3 regions of the Herbiconiux sp. FW305-C-125 genome follow, and region 2 is predicted to be linked to each of the others. Evidence: predicted binding sites of a transcription regulator. Region 2 holds the regulator's gene; each other region holds the start of a gene.
What was found. Region 2 encodes LexA, which represses DNA repair genes until DNA is damaged. Its sites were predicted from a motif close to TCGAACANNTGTTCGA; they were not measured.

Region 1: a site for LexA is predicted at 2,396-2,411, ahead of AC3WLB_RS14035 (HNH endonuclease signature motif containing protein). Genes of this name have one in related genera too.
Region 3: a site for LexA is predicted at 3,086-3,101, ahead of AC3WLB_RS06435 (HNH endonuclease signature motif containing protein). Genes of this name have one in related genera too.

What each region holds. Positions count from the first base shown of each region.
Region 1 is NZ_JBYSYO010000005.1:103,322-108,701, reverse strand. Features, by position in the region: gene mftR (mycofactocin system transcriptional regulator MftR) at 39-662, shown strand; gene AC3WLB_RS14040 (GMC family oxidoreductase N-terminal domain-containing protein) at 665-2,326, shown strand; gene AC3WLB_RS14035 (HNH endonuclease signature motif containing protein) at 2,432-3,784, shown strand; gene AC3WLB_RS14030 (class I SAM-dependent methyltransferase) at 4,229-4,981, shown strand; gene AC3WLB_RS14025 (hypothetical protein) at 5,034-5,380, shown strand, end outside.
Region 2 is NZ_JBYSYO010000003.1:60,955-66,334, reverse strand. Features, by position in the region: gene AC3WLB_RS10640 (methylenetetrahydrofolate reductase) at 1-881, shown strand, start outside; gene metE (5-methyltetrahydropteroyltriglutamate--homocysteine S-methyltransferase) at 878-3,214, shown strand; gene lexA (transcriptional repressor LexA) at 3,300-3,974, opposite strand; gene AC3WLB_RS10625 (LysM peptidoglycan-binding domain-containing protein) at 4,188-4,541, shown strand; gene AC3WLB_RS10620 (histidinol-phosphate transaminase) at 4,595-5,380, shown strand, end outside.
Region 3 is NZ_JBYSYO010000001.1:1,248,900-1,254,279, reverse strand. Features, by position in the region: gene dinB (DNA polymerase IV) at 1-280, opposite strand, end outside; gene AC3WLB_RS06445 (hypothetical protein) at 371-1,381, opposite strand; partial or broken gene AC3WLB_RS06440 (pentapeptide repeat-containing protein) at 1,432-1,623, opposite strand; gene AC3WLB_RS06435 (HNH endonuclease signature motif containing protein) at 1,715-3,073, opposite strand; gene AC3WLB_RS06430 (magnesium chelatase ATPase subunit I) at 3,186-4,568, shown strand; gene AC3WLB_RS06425 (vWA domain-containing protein) at 4,784-5,380, shown strand, end outside.

The sequences.
Region 1 (5,380 bases), on a different contig from region 2:
GCCGAATGGAAGACCGAACGCCGAATGGAGGGGAATCGATGAGCCTCGACTCGTCGGCCCGCGCGGGCGAGCCGCCCCGCCTCGGTCGCGCCCCCTCGACTTCGCAGGCCGAGCTCAGTCACATCGCGCTGCAACTGTTCGTCGAGCACGGCTTCGATGAGACCACCATCGATGAGATCGCCGCGCGAGCCGGAATCGGGCGCCGCACCTTCTTTCGCTACTTCCCGTCGAAGAACGATCTGCCGTGGGGCGAGTTCGAACTGCTGCTCGACCGGATGCGGGCGTACCTCCAGTCCCTTCCCGCGTCGTTGCCCTTGGCGGAGGCCCTTCGGCAGGCGGTGATCGAGTTCAACCGCTTCCCACCCGAGGAGGTGCCCTACCACCGGCAGCGCATGGCTCTGCTGCTGAACGTGCCGACGCTGGTGGCGCATTCGACTCTGCGGTATGCCTCCTGGCGGCAGGTGGTGGCGGAGTTCGCGGCCTCCCGCCTCGGCGTGCCCGAGGACGGCCTGCAGCCACAGGCGATCGCCTGGGCGTACCTCGCGGTGTCGCTGTCGGCCTACGAGCAGTGGCTGAAGCACGACGACGCCGACCTCGCCAAGCTGCTCGACTCCGCCATCCGGATGCTCGGCACCACCTTCGATCCGCGCACTGCTCTCTAGGCATGACACCACCGGACGAGCCCGAGTACGACGTGATCGTGGTGGGTGCCGGCGGGGCGGGTGCCCCTCTGGCGGCCGCGCTCGTGTCGGGCGGGAAGCGGGTGCTGCTGGTCGAGGCAGGGCCGGTGCCCGAGACCGCCGCCGGGATGCCGGCGGACCTGCTCGACGCGGGTACGATCCGGGGGGCCGACCCCGCGCATCCGGACAATTGGGCATTCGACGCGCATCTCACCCCGAGTCGTCCCTACTCGATTGCCCGCGGCAGGATCGCCGGCGGGTCGACCACGATCAACGGCGCCTACTTCGTGCGTCCGCGTCGCGCCGATTTCGACGACTGGGTGGCCGCGGGCAACCCCGAGTGGAGCTACGAGGCCTGCCTGCCGTTCCTCCGCGATCTGGAGACCGACGTCGACTTCCCGGCATCCGCCCTCCACGGCACGGCCGGCCCGATGCCGGTCTCGCGTCCCGCGCTCGCGCCCGGGCGCGCGGCGTCCTCGGCCGCCGAATCCGAGGTCGCGTCTCCCGACGGACACCCACAGAGGGCGCTCCGTCCAGCGCCTCGCAAACCCGCCCACCCCGTCACCGCCGCATTCGCGGCCGCGGCCTCGGCCGCGGGATACGCCGACGAACCCGACAAGAACGGCGAGCAGCCGCCCGGCCACGGACCCCTCCCGATGAACGTCCGCGACGGCGTCCGTTGGAACACCGCCCTCGCCTACCTTCTCCCCCTTGCCGACCACCCCGGATTGGAGGTGCGAGCGAACACGTCGGTGAGCCGCATCCTCTTCGAAGGCACTCGCGCCGTTGGCGTGGAGCTCGCACCGACCGCCGGGCGGGAGGCAGTGGCTCGCGGGCGGGAGGCAGTGGCTCGCGGGCGGGAGGTCGTGCTCGCCGCCGGGAGCATCATGTCCCCCACCCTGCTCCTGCGCTCGGGGATCGGCCCGCGCCTCGAGCTCGAGGCGCTCGGGATTCCGGTGGTGGCCGATGCTCCCGGTGTCGGTGTGGGCTTCAGCGACCATCCGCAGGTGCAGCTCACCTGGCGACCGCGCGCGGATGTGGCTCCTCAGCCCCACGAGACGGCGATGGAAAGCACGCTCAATGCGGCTCTCGACGGCGGTGGCGAGTTCGAGGCCATACCGCTGCTCAGGCCGATGCACACCCTGCTGACCGGGGGGCCATCCCCCTCTCCCGATCTCGCCGTGCTCGTGGCGCTGCAGACCGCACAATCGCGCGGACGCATCCGGCTGACATCGAATGACCCTTCCGCTCCACCGCGCATCGACTACGACTACCTCGCAACAGCGGAGGATCGCGCGAAAATGCGCCAGGCGGTGCGCCGCACAGCTCACCTGCTCCAGTCCCGGGCCTTTGGCGCGGTCTCTGAAGGGCTGTCGAACATCGACGCGGCGACGCTTTCGGACGACGCGACGCTCGATCGCTGGGTGCAACAGAACCTCGGCACGGCCATCCACCTCTGCGGGAGCGCGCGCATGGGTGCCGCCGGCGACCCAGGAGCCGTGGTCGACCAACAAGGACGGGTGCAAGGCACAACGGCATTGCGGGTGGTGGACACGTCGATCGTGCCGACTGTGCCGCGGCGTGGCCCGGCGCTCACCGCCGTCCTCCTCGGCACGCGCATCGCCGATGCAATGATCCACCTGTGAACGACTCACTGTTACACCCTCTCCGCGGCCCGTATGCCGCATGAGGTAGCGGTGGCCCGATTGCTTGATTCGAAACTATGTTCGATATATGATTGAGCTAAGCTCATGAAAAGTCAAATTTCTTTCCGAATCAATTCCACCGGCGACGTCCCCGCCGCCGACGCGTTGCCTGCCTCCGCGCAGTCCCGGCAGGCGCTCGCGCGCGGCATCGGCGCCGATGCCGCAGCAGTGGCGGTCATCCGTCGGGAGCAGGCGGCACTCGAGGCGAAGGCGGTCGAGCTGCTCGCTGCAGCGGCCAGCAAGGCCGATCAGCTCGCCGGCCTGCCCGGCGGTTCGCTGCAGCATTCGAGGAGATCTTTGGTGGCCGAAGTCGCCGCTACTTTGAAGATTCCCGAGTCGACGGCGGCCCGGCGAATCGACGAAGCCGAAGTGCTCAGCAGTGTCCTCCCGGCAACACTGTCGGCGTTGGCGCGTGGCGACATTGGGTACCAGCACGCACAAGCGATCGTGCGCGAAGCGCGATCGCTCCCCGTCGGCGCGAGCGGCGAATTCGAGAACGCCGCTCTGGTCGAGGCCGTCTCTCTCACTCCCGCCCAGCTCGCCGGGCGTTCGCGACTGCTGCGCGAGCGGATGCATCCGGAGACCATCGAGGTGCGCCACCGCGAGGCGCGCGAAGAGCGCGCCGTGTGGATCGAGAACGAGCACGACGGAATGGCCTCGGTCGTCTGTCATCTGCCCGCAGCATCGGCGTTCGCCATCGACGACACCATCGACCAGCTCGCTCGCGCACTGCACTCGCCGGAGGAGACTCGGACCCATGCGCAACTTCGCGCTGACGGTCTCGTCGACCTGCTACTGCACCGAGATGGCGAGACAGCAGCGCGCGCACGGGGCATCCGCGCGAACGTCGCAGTGACCGTGCCGGTCATGACGCTCCTCGGCCGTTCCGACGAGCCCGGCGAGCTTCTCGGCTACGGCCCGATCGACATCGAGACCACACTGCGGCTCGCGGCGGGGGCACCGTCGTTCACCCGCATCCTGTCCGACCCGATCACCGGTCAACGACTCAGCGTGGGTCGCGAGCACTACAAAGTGCCTGCAGACCTCCGAGCGGCGGTCGTGCTCGACGACGAGACCTGCCGCTTCCCCGGCTGCCGCCGCCGGGCTGATCGCTGCGATCTCGATCACACCACCGATTGGGCGCAGGGCGGTGAGACCAGCCTCGATAACCTGGCAGCGCTCTGCCGCCGACATCACACCCTCAAACATCAATCGGACTGGCAGGTGGAAGCCGGTGACAGGCGGGCATTGCACTGGAGGGCGCCGTCTGGCGCGCGGTACACCACGCGCCCGCCCGACCACCGCCGACCACATCGGGCGGTCACCACCCCGAACCGCCCACCCGGCAACGTCCCGCGCCGACAACCGCAACCCCTCCCCGATGAACCCCCCTTCTGACGCGCCCGGCCACCCGTCCGGCGCCAAGACGCGCCGAAGCACACTCCGGCCACGCAGGACGGGGGCATCTTTGAGCGAGCGGATATCAGGCAAACAAGCGCGCCTCACCTCTCCCGCTGTCACGTCGGGCCCGCCACGCATGCCCAGGAGCGACCGCAGCGTCGAGCAGACCGCACCAAACGCGCCATGCGCGCGGCAGGAACCGCGCCATGCGGAACGCAGCAGGCACGCGCCACGCGCCACGCAGGAAACCTGCGCCACCCGCCATCCAGGAAACCCGCGCCACCCGCCACCCAGGAAACCCGCGCCACCCGGGCTGCGGAAAGCACGGAACGCGGAAATAAGGAAGCCCGCGACGAGCGATGCAGGCGCCCCCCGGGGGATCGCGCAGCACGCCCCACGAGATCGCGCAGCACGCCCCACGGGATGGAGGAAGATGGGCACATGGCCAGAGACACGTCGCACGCGCTGTCGTTCGGGGGCGAAGCCGCTGCCTACGACCGTGGGCGCCCGAGCTATCCCCTCGATGCGGTGGAGTGGCTGCTCTCCCGGGCCGCGACGGACGACGGCGCTCTGCCCGACGTCGTCGACGTGGGTGCCGGCACGGGCAAGTTCACCACCGGGCTCGTCGGCCGCGTCGCATCCGTCACCGCGGTCGAACCGGATGCGCAGATGCGTGCCCGCCTCGCCGCCAATCTTCCCGGCGTGCTCGCGCTCGATGGCACGGCCGAGAGCATCCCGCTCGGCGACGACTCCGCCGACGTCGTGACCGTCGCCCAGGCCTGGCACTGGGTCGACGTCGAGGCCGCCTCGCGGGAGGCGGCGCGCATCCTGCGTCCGGGCGGCGTGCTGGCGCTGGTGTGGAACATCCGCGACGACTCGATCGACTGGGTGCACCGACTGAGCGGCATCATGGGCGCCTCGGCGGCCGAGAAGTACGACAGCATCACTCCCCCGGTCGGGCCGCCGCTCACCCGCGACGCCCACGCCGAGTTCCGCTGGACCGCGACGGTCGACCACGAGCAGCTCCTCGCCATGATCACATCCCGCAGCTATGTCATCGCGATGCCCACGACCGAACGCGCGGCGATGCTCGCCCGCGTCGAGGACCTCCTGACCGCCCATCCCGACCTGACCGGCCGCACCGCCTACGATCTCCCCTACGTCACCCGCGTCACCATCGCCCGAGAGTTCTGAACCGGGCCGCGGGCCGCGGGCCGATGTCCGAGCCCGGGCATATCCTTGCCGAGTGGCAACAATCACCCTCGAACGCCCTCTCAAGCACACGATCGTGCGGTCGTTCGCCGGACATCTCCCAGGGCCTCCGGATGCGGTCTTCCGCGCTCTCGCCGAGCGCTTCGCGGGCCTGCAGGGTGGCGACGAAGGGCGGTCACTGGTCGACGCAGCGAGCCGGACGGTGATCGTGCAGGGCGATTGGTGGTACCGGGGCGAGTACCGGGTGCGACCCGAGGAGAGCGGCGCGCTCGTCGAGTTCGAGATCGTGAACGTGGCACCGACCTGGCATTGGGCGGGTCCGGTCGCGGGTCGCGCCGAGATCCGCCGGGCGCCCGCAACCTTCCAGGCGCTCCTCACCGA
Region 2 (5,380 bases):
CGGTGCGCGAGACGGTGCGGATGCTCGCTGCTGCGCAGCCGCAGTACATCTCGGTCACGTACGGCGCCAACGGTACGAGTCGCGACACGTCGATCGAACTGCTCCGTTACATCCTCGAGCACACCGACGTGCATCCGCTCGCCCACCTCACCTGCGTGGGCAATTCGCACGCGGAGGCCTCGAAGGTCATCCGCGAATTCCTCGAGGCCGGGGTCACCAGCTTCCTCGCCTTGCGGGGCGACCCGCCCGCCGATGCGCCCGCGGGCGAGGTGGTGCTCGGCGATCTGCACAGCGCCAGCGAGCTGGTGCAGCTGATCCACCGGGTGCAGGCCGAACGGATGCCCTACACCGAAGAAGGGGTGCCGGGCCTGCCCGGGGCGACCCGCGTGAAAGACGGGCGGCGCCGGCTCGAGGTGGCGGTCGCGGCGTTCCCGAACGGGCATCCGCGGAGCAAGGCGGGCTTCCACGACGTCGACGCGCTGCTGGCCAAACAGGTGGCGGGCGCGGAGTTCGCCATCACGCAGCTCTTCTTCCACGCCGACGACTACCTCGGCTTCGTCGAGCGCGCCCGCGCCGGCGGCGTGACCATGCCGATCGTTCCGGGCATCATGCCGGTGACCACACCAGCACGGCTGCTGCGTATCGCCGAACTCGCCGGCCAGGACGTGCCGACCGATCTGCTGCGTGCGCTCGAGGGCGCGCCTGACGACGAGGCACGGTTCCGCGTCGGCGTCGACCACGCTGCCGACCTCGCTCGCACGGTGCTCCGTGGCGGAGCGCCGTCGTTGCACCTCTACACCTTCAATCAGCACCGTGCCGCACTCGCCGTCCTGCGGGCGTGCGGTCTCCTCCCCGCCCCATCGATCAAGGAATACGCATGAGCAACCAGACCTCCTTCCCGGCCGGCACCATCCTCGGCTACCCGCGCATCGGCCGTCGCCGCGAACTGAAGAAGGCCGTCGAGGCCTTCTGGGCCGGCACGATCGATGCCGACGAACTCGAGGCGACCGCCGCGAGCCTGCGCTCGGCGACGCGTGCCCGCCTGGTCGAGCTGGGGCTCGGGCAGAGCGACTCGTCGATCCCGGAGAGCTTCTCCTACTACGACCAGGTGCTCGACGCAGCGGTGACGGTGGGCGCCGTGCCGGCTCGGTTCGCCGACCTCGTCGATGCGGAGGGCCGCATCGATCTCGCCGGCTACTTCACCATCGCCCGCGGCGAGGGCGCGCGGGCGCCGCTCGAGATGACGAAGTGGTTCGACACGAACTACCACTACCTCGTGCCCGAGATCGGGCCGGAGACCGGGTTCTCGCTCGCGAGTCGGCGGCTTCTCGACGAATTCCTCGAGGCCAAGGCCGAGGGCTACCTCACCCGCCCGGCCATCGTCGGCCCGGTGACGTTCCTCCTCCTCAGCAAGGCGAGCGACGACGCGCCGGAGGGGTACCGGCCGCTCGACCGGCTCGCCGACCTGCTGCCGGTGTACCAGCGGCTGCTGGCAGAACTCGCCGATGCCGGCGCCGAGTGGGTGCAGCTCGACGAGTCGGCGCTCGTCAGCGAGAGCATCGACATTCCCCGGGCGGATGCCCTCGACGCGCTCCGCACCGCCTACGCGGCCCTGACGACGGGTGAGCGGCCCTCGATCTTCGTCGCTTCGGCCTACAACAGCCTGGACGACGCCCTGCCGGTGCTCGTCGAGTCGGGCGTCGAGGCGATCGGCCTCGACCTCGTGCGCGGCGAACTGCCCGATGCCCTCGACCCCGCGCTCGGCCACCTCGGCGAGACCGTGCTGGTGGGCGGCGTGATCGACGGTCACAACATCTGGCGCGGCGATCTCGCGGGCGCCTACGCGAAGCTCGAGGCGCTGGGGGCGTTCACCTTCAACGTGTCGGTGTCGTCGTCGACCTCGCTCTTCCACCTGCCGCACGACGTCGCCGACGAGTCGAAGCTCGACCCGCGCCTGGTCTCCTGGCTCGCCTTCGCCGACCAGAAGGTGCAGCAGATCGCCACGCTCGCGCACGGCCTGAGCGGCGGCCGCGTCGCGATCGAGGACGAGCTCGCGGCGGCGACCGCGGCGCTCGCCGATCGCCTCGCCGCACCCGGTGTGCGCGACGGAGCGGTGCGTGCCCGGGAGGCGGCTCTGACGGGTGGCGACTTCACCCGCGACAGCTACGCCGACCGCCTCGCGGCTCAGGATGCGGCGCTCGGCCTGCCCCTGCTCCCCACCACCACGATCGGGTCGTTCCCGCAGACCGGCGACATCCGTCGCGCCCGCGCCCGCCTGCTGAAGGGCGAGCTCACGCAGGAGGACTACACGGCACTGATGCGCGACGAGATCCGCCGCGTGGTGCAGCTGCAGGAGGAGATCGGGCTCGACGTGCTGGTGCACGGCGAGCCGGAGCGCAACGACATGGTGCAGTACTTCGCCGAGCACCTCGACGGTTTCGCGGTGACCGAGCACGGTTGGGTGCAGTCCTACGGCAGCCGTTGCACTCGGCCCTCGATCCTCTGGGGTGACGTGTCCCGGCCGGCTCCCATCACGGTCGACTGGTCGGTGTTCACCCAGAGCCTGACCGCCAAGCCGGTGAAGGGGATGCTCACCGGCCCGGTCACCATCCTCGCCTGGTCGTTCGTGCGCGACGACCAGCCGCTCGGCGAGACCGCGCGGCAGGTCGCCTTCGCTCTCCGGGACGAGATCCACGACCTCGAGGAGGCCGGCATCGGCATCGTGCAGGTCGACGAGCCCGCGCTCCGCGAACTGCTGCCGCTCAAGAAGCGCGACCAGCCCGCCTACCTCGACTGGTCGGTCGGGGCGTTCAAGCTGGCGACGTCGGGGGTCGGGGCGGCGACGCAGATCCACACGCACCTCTGTTACTCGGAGTTCGGCGTCGTGATCGACGCGATCCGCAACCTCGACGCCGACGTGACCTCCATCGAGGCGGCCCGCTCGCGCATGGAGGTCGTGCACGACATCGAGTCGAGCGGCTTCGACCACGGCGTCGGCCCCGGGGTCTACGACATCCACTCGCCGCGCGTGCCCTCGGTCGAGGAGGTCACCGAACTCCTGGAGAAGGCGCTCGCCGGAATCCCGGAGCGCCAGGTCTGGGTGAACCCCGACTGCGGGCTCAAGACCCGCGGCTACGACGAGACGGTCGCGTCGCTGCGCAACGTGCTGGCCGCCACCCGCGCCGTGCGCGAGCGCGTCGCCACCTCCGCGTAGTCGCTCGACAACGCAAACGTCGCGCCATCCGGCCGCCCTGGCGGCGCGGATGGCGCGACGTTCGCGTCTCTGAAGGGCCCGCGGCTCAGACGGCGCGGAGCACCGCGACCACTTTGCCGAGCACGGTGGCGTAGTCGCCGAGGATCGGCTCGAAGTTGCTGTTGCGGGGGAGCAGCCAGGTGTGGCCGTCGCGCTGCCGGAACACCTTGACGGTGGCCTCCTCGTCGAGCATGGCGGCCACGATGTCGCCGTTCTCGGCGGTGGCCTGCTGCCGCACCACCACCCAGTCGCCGTCACAGATGGCGGCATCGATCATCGACTCGCCGACCACCTTCAGCATGAACAGGTCGCCGTTGCCCACGAGCTGCCGGGGGAGAGGGAAGACCTCGTCGACCTGCTGCTCTGCGGTGATCGGGATGCCCGCCGCGATGCGGCCGACGAGTGGCACCAGGGTCGCGTCGCCCACGGGCGGTGCGGAGTCGATGTCGGGCCCGGGATTCGCATCCGACCCCGGGATGTCGATCAGCACCTCCATCGCCCGCGGACGGTTCGGGTCGCGCCGGAGGTAGCCGCTGAGCTCGAGCTGGTTCAGCTGGTGCGTCACGCTCGAGAGTGAGGAGAGCCCGACGGCGTCGCCGATCTCGCGCATGCTCGGCGGGTACCCGCGCGCCACGACCGAGCGCTGGATGACGTCGAGGATGGCGAGCTGCTTGTCGCTGAGGCTCTTGCGCCGCCGGGTGCGGCCCGCGTCGTTCGCCACGTCTACCTGCTTTCTGGATGCTCCGGATGTCCCGCCCCGTCTCAATGTCGGTGGCTGGTGATTGAGTTCTCCTGTCGATCGAAACTGTATCCGAGAACTGCTCGGAAACGTACATGAATTCGAGTGTGTCGCGGACGCAGGCCTTGATTTCGACTTGACGAGACCGAAAATCGAATATACATTCGGAACATAACTTCGTACCCGGAGGAAATCATGAGCATTGCAGCACCCCGCCTGGTTACCACTGCTCCGTCCACGCGCCTGCGCATCACGGCGCGCGGCCGCAAGGTGCTCGCCGTGGTCATCACACTGCCCGTCATCGCCGTACTCGGCCTGCTCGCCATGTTCAGCGGCGGCTCCGCCATCGCCACCGGGAGCGCCGGCACCGCCGACTTCGACTACCTCACGGTGCAGGCCGGTCAGAGCCTGTGGGGCATCGCCGAGACCATCGCACCCGAGGCCGACCCGCGCGACGTCATCGCCGAAATCATGAGCCTCAACCAGCTGCACGAGTCGGCGGTTCAGCCCGGCCAGCGCATCGCCATCCCGGCCGACCTCGCCGACTGAGACCGATCGACCGGGCGCGGAGGCGGCGCGCGCGGGCCCGTAGAATATTTCGGGTGACTTCCCTCGACGAGCTGCCCATCCGAGACGACCTGCGCGGTCTCGAGCCCTACGGCGCTCCCCACCTGCACCTTCCGGTCGAGCTCAACGTCAACGAGAACACGCACCCCATTCCCGAAGACGTCGCCCGCGACATCATCGAGGCCATCGCGCGCGAGCTGCTCACGGTCAACCGCTACCCCGACCGCGAGTTCACCGCCCTGCGCGACTCCCTCGCCGTGTACCTCGGCAACGGGCTCATCCGTGAGAACATCTGGGCGGCCAACGGTTCCAACGAGGTGCTGCAGCAGATCCTCATGGCCTTCGGCGGCCCGGGCCGGTCGGTGCTCGGCTTCCCGCCCACCTATTCCATGCACTCCATCATCGCGTCGGCCACCGGCACCCGCTGGATCGCGGGGGAGCGCGACGCCGATTTCGAGATCACGCCCGCCACCGCGGTGGACTGGATCGAGCGCACCAGCCCCGACATCGTCTTCTTCTGCTCGCCGAACAACCCCACCGGCACCGCGCTCGGCCTCGATACGATCGCCGCCGCCTACGACGCGACCGAGGGCATGGTGGTGGTCGACGAGGCCTACGCCGAGTTCACCCCGGCCGACGAGCCCTCCGCGCTCACCCTCCTCGAGGGCCGGCCGCGCCTCATCGTCTCGCGCACCATGAGCAAGGCCTTCGCCTTCGCCGGTGCGCGCTTGGGCTACCTGGCCGCCGACCCGGCGGTGACGGATGCGCTGCGCCTCGTCCGTCTGCCGTACCACCTGTCGGCCCTCACGCAGGCGGCCGCC
Region 3 (5,380 bases), on a different contig from region 2:
GCGGCGTGGTGTCTCGGAAGATGGCGAACACGTCTTTGCTGGCCGCGGAGTACGCCTCCATGCGCGGCGGCACCACCACCGCATCCGGGCACAACTCGCGCGCCTGCCGGCCGCCCATCGCGGTGCGCACCCCGCGAGCCTTCGCCTCGTAGCTCGCGGCGAGCACCACGCCGCCGCCCACGATGACGGGCCGGCCGCGCAGCGCCGGAGCGTCGCGCTGCTCCACCGACGCGAAGAACGCGTCGAGGTCGGCGTGCAGCACGGTCGCTTCGCCTCGCATCCGCCCTCCCGTGCTCGTCTCCCGCCGATCGTCCCACTCACCCCCGACATCGACGCTGGCCGAGACTCGCTCAGGCGGTGCGTGCTCCGTTCAGCGCGTCGAGCCGATGGTCGAGTCGCCTCCCGACTCCTCGAGCGCCGCCAATCGAGCCGCGAGCTCGGAAGCGGCCGGTGGGAGCAGCGTGCTGAGCGGCGTCATCCAGACGATCTCTGCCGCGGCGGCGCCGCAGTCCAGCACGGCACGGATTGTCGCGATCGCCTCGTCGCGCGACGCCACCCCGCTCAGGGCGGCGACCAGTGGGGTGAGACCGGTCGCGGCGGCGAGTTGAGCACGAAGCCGGTCGATCTCGAATTCGGTCTGGCGGCGGCGCTCGAGCGGGGAGTGCCGGCGGGGTGCGACGCGATGTGCGGCGATCATGTCGTCGGTCAATTCAACGCTCAGCGGCTCCGCAGCCGAGAGACCGAGATCGATGAGCAAGGCACGGAGGTCGTACCTGCCCGGCGAGAGGCCATTCCAGGATGCCGGGTCGATGATGACGGGCACTCGGGCGTATTCGCCGGGGTCGAGAGGCACGCCGGTCTCGCGGCCGACGCTCGCCCATCCGAACGAGAAGTCCGGGTTCCCGGGCGTGGTGAACACTCCGATCACCCGCTGCCCGTCGCCGTCCGGAACCCATCGTCGGTCGCCGGTGTTCACCACGTCGATGGAGAACAACGTGCCTACGGCAGGGTCGCGTGCAACGGCCGGCCAGCGCAGTTCGAGCCCCCTGCGCCGCTCCGCGCGACCCGGTCGCAGCCGCATCGGATCGGGGTGAACCCGCAGCACGGTCCGGCCATCGCCATTCCGGTCAAGATGAGCGACCCGCCAGATCGTCGGATCGGCGGGGTTCGGCGCACCGAACAGCACCCCCGCGTCGTGCCGCACGAGAAGGCGCCAGCCGGAGTCCGGCGCATCGGCCGCCGACCCCGTGTCGATCTCGCACTCCCGCTCGCGCGCCAGGTCGATGAGCGGCCGACCGGGTTCGCGCACGACTTCTCCATCGACCTCGGCGAGACCGATCTGGTACATCTGCAGCTGCTCCATCGTGCTGTCCTCCGGCATGTTCTCGGTGAGTCTGTTCTCGGCGGTTGCGTTCTGGGTGGGTCTGTTCTGGATAGGTCTGTTCTGGATAGGTCTGTTCTGGATAGGTCTGTTCTGGATAGGTCTGTTCTGCATGGGTCGGTTCTACATGCTTGTGTTGTCGGCGGGTCTGTTCCCGACCGTTGTGCCTCCGACCGTTGTGCCTCCGACCGCTGTGCTTTCGCCCGGCATGCCCGTCCGGCGTGTCCCCGCCCAGCCTGCACCCGTCCGGCTCGTCGCGCTGGCGCATAGTCGACCTTCCCATATCGCTTCTGCTCTGCCGCCCCCAGCGGCTCAACTCGGCACCCCGGGAGCTCAGAACGGTGGGTCGTCGGGAAGGCTGGGGCGGGCGCGAGCGCGAGCGCCAGGGCGCGCTGGCACGTTGTCGAGAGCGCGGCCGGGGCGTGGTGCGGCAGTGTGATCGGGCGGTGCGGTGGCATGACGGGCGCCCGCGGGGGAGGTCCACACCAGTGAACGCGCTGGACCGGGCCGAACCCGCCACTCCGTCTGGTGCTTCAGGGTGTGGTGGCGGCGGCAGAGCGCCGAGAGGTTCTCGAGGCTCGTTTCGCCGGCGTGAGCCCAGTCGCGGGTGTGGTCGAGGTCGCAGCGGTCGGCCCGGCGGATGCAACCGGGGAAGCGACAGGTCACGTCGTCGAGAACGACAGCGGTGCGCAGATCGGCGGGCACTTTGTAGCGCTCACGGCCGACCGAGAGGCGCTGGCGGGTGACCGGATGGGTGAGGATGCGCAGCCACGAATCCGCGCCCGCCGCCAGACGACGGCTCGTCTCGTGATCGATCGGCCCGTAGCCCTGCAGCTCGGCGGCTTCGTCGGAGCGACCGAGGAGCGTCAGCGCCGGCACCGTGACCACGATGTTCGCCCGGATGCCGCGTGCACGCGCCGCGGTGTCGCCGTCTCGGTGCAGGAGCAGCTCGGCGAGGCCGTCGGCCCGGAGCTGCGCATGGGTGCGCGTCTCATCGGGGGCACGGAGCGACCGGGCGAGTTGATCGAGGGTGTCGTCGATCGCGAACGCCGACACCGCGGGAAGGTGACACACCAGGGTGGCCATGCCGTCGCGCTCGTTCTCGACCCACACCGCGCGCTCGTCCCGCGCCTCGCGGTGGCGCCGGTCGATGGAGTCGGGGTGCATCCGCTCCCGCACCGCACGGGCGTGGGCCGAGAGCTGCGCGCTGGTCTGGGAGGCCGCCCGGGCGAGTGCCACGACCTCGAACTCGCCCCGGACGGCTTCGGGCAACGACCGCGCCTGGCGAACCACCGCCCGTGCGTGCTGGTAGCTGATGTCGCCACGGCTCAGTGCCTCGAGGGTGAGCGGCAACGAACCGCACAGAACCTCGGCCTCATCGATACGCAATGCGGCTGCGCCCTCCGAGATGAGCAAGGTCGTGGCGACCTCGGCCACCAGGGAACGCCGGGCGAATTCGAGCGAGCCGCCGGGCAGTCGCGCCAGGCTGTCGGACTTGCGAGCAGCTGCCGCGAGCCGCCGTACCGACCCCGCCTCGAGGATGGCCTGCCGCCGTTGCAGCACCGCCACCGAATCGGCATCCGAACCGATGCCCCACAGCAGCGTCTCGCGAGCGTTGAAATACACCTGAGGCACCACGTCTGCGGGCTCGACGACGTCGGTCGAAGAGGCGAAGGCGGGTGTGATGAGCATGACTCGATTATATCGAACATAGATTCGAATGTCGAGTCCCGAGCGGCTGGCAGATGGGGATTCGCTGGAAGCGACAGCAGTGCCGGATGCGCGGCGTATCGTTGCGTAGGTGATGCCACCCACCATCGAAACGGTCGGCGAACTCCGGGCTTCCGGGCACGTCGAGAAGTCCCTGCGCGCCGAGATCCGCGACAACCTGCTCAGTGCCCTCCGCGAGGGCCGCGACCCGTGGCCGGGCCTGCACGGCTTCGAATCCACGGTCATCCCCCAGCTCGAACGCGCCCTCATCGCCGGGCACGACGTGGTGCTGCTCGGCGAGCGCGGCCAGGGCAAGACGCGGCTGCTGCGCACCCTGAGCGGGCTGCTCGACGAATGGTCACCGGTCATCGCCGGGTCGGAGCTCGGCGAGCATCCGTATTCCCCCATCACCAGCGTCAGCCGGCGCCGCGCGGCCGAACTCGGCGACGACCTCCCCATCGCGTGGCGCCACCGCGACGAACGGTACGTCGAGAAGCTCGCCACCCCCGACACCAGCGTCGCCGACCTCATCGGCGACGTCGACCCCATGAAGGTGGCGGAGGGCCGGAGCCTCGGCGACCCGGAGACCATCCACTTCGGCCTCATCCCGCGCTCCCACCGCGGCATCGTGGCCATCAACGAGTTGCCCGACCTGGCCGAACGCATCCAGGTCGCCATGCTCAACGTGATGGAGGAGCGCGACATCCAGATCCGCGGCTACGTGCTGCGGCTACCGCTCGACGTGCTCGTGGTCGCGAGCGCCAACCCCGAGGACTACACGAACCGCGGCCGCATCATCACCCCGCTGAAAGACCGGTTCGGCGCCGAGATCCGCACCCACTACCCCACGGAGCTCGACGACGAGGTGGCGGTCATCCGGCAGGAGGCCGAGCTCGTGGCCGAGGTGCCTGACTACCTGGTCGAGATCCTGGCCCGCTTCACCCGCGCGCTCCGCGAATCCAGCGCCGTCGACCAGCGGAGCGGCGTCAGCGCACGCTTCGCCATCGCGGGCGCCGAGACCATCGCGGCCGCGGCCATCCACCGCGCCACCCGGCAGGGTGAAGCCGAGGCCGTGGCCCGCCCGGTCGACCTCGAGACGGCCGTCGACGTGCTCGGCGGCAAGATCGAGTTCGAGTCGGGGGAGGAGGGGCGCGAAGACGAGATCCTCGACCACCTGCTCCGCACCGCCACCGCCGAGACCGTGCGCTCCCACTTCCGCGGCATCGACTTCTCACTGCTGGTGGATGCGCTGGAGAGCGGCGTGATGGTCACGACCGGTGAACAGGTGGCCGCGCGCGACTTCCTCGCGGGGTTGCCGTCGCTCGGGGAGTCGGAGCTCTACGACGAGATCTGCGAGCGGCTCGGCGCGCGCAACGACGGCGAACGCGCCGGCGCGATCGAGCTCGCTCTCGAGGGCCTCTACCTCTCCCGCAAGATCAGCAAAGACAGCGCGGGCGGCGAGACGATCTATGGCTGAGTACACGTACCCGCGCGGCGGCGACGGTGATGCCGGTGCCAGATGCGCGCCGGAACGACGGATGCGCGGGGCAAACTCGGAGGCTGGCTCCGTCGTTCCCGACATCCGGCCCGTTTCTCCGTCGTTCCGATCTCGCGCGGCCGGCACGCACGGCACGCACGGCACGCACGGCGAGGGGGGCGGCAGGGTCGGCACGCACGGCGACGGGGGCGATCGTGGCTAGGGCGAACCGGCGGCTCACGCGCGGCTCCCGGTACGGCAAGTACGTCGACGGGCCCGATCCGCTCGCCCCGCCGATCGACCTGAAAGAGGCACTCGACGCCATCGGCGAAGACGTGATGGCGGGCTACTCGCCCGAGCAGGCGCTCCGCGAGTTCCTGCGCCGGGGCGGCCGCGACCAGGAGGGGCTCGACGACCTCGCCGGCCGGGTGGCCGAGCGCCGCCGCGAACTCACGCAGAAGCACAACCTCGACGGCACCCTGCGCGAGGTGAAGCAGCTGCTCGACCGCGCGGTGCTCGCCGAGCGCAAGCAGCTCGCCCGCGATGCCCTCATGGACGAGGGCGACCGCGCCCTCGCCCAGATGCAGCTCGACAACCTCCCCGCGTCGCCGGCGGCCGCCGTGAGCGAGCTGAACGGCTACGACTGGCAGAGCAGCGAGGCGCGCGCCGACTTCGAGAAGATCAAAGACCTCCTCGGGCGCGAGATGCTCGACCAGCGGTTCGCGGGCCTCAAGAACGCGCTCGAGAACGCCACCGACGCCGATCGGGCCGCCGTCACCGAGATGATGCGCGACCTCAACACCCTGCTCGAG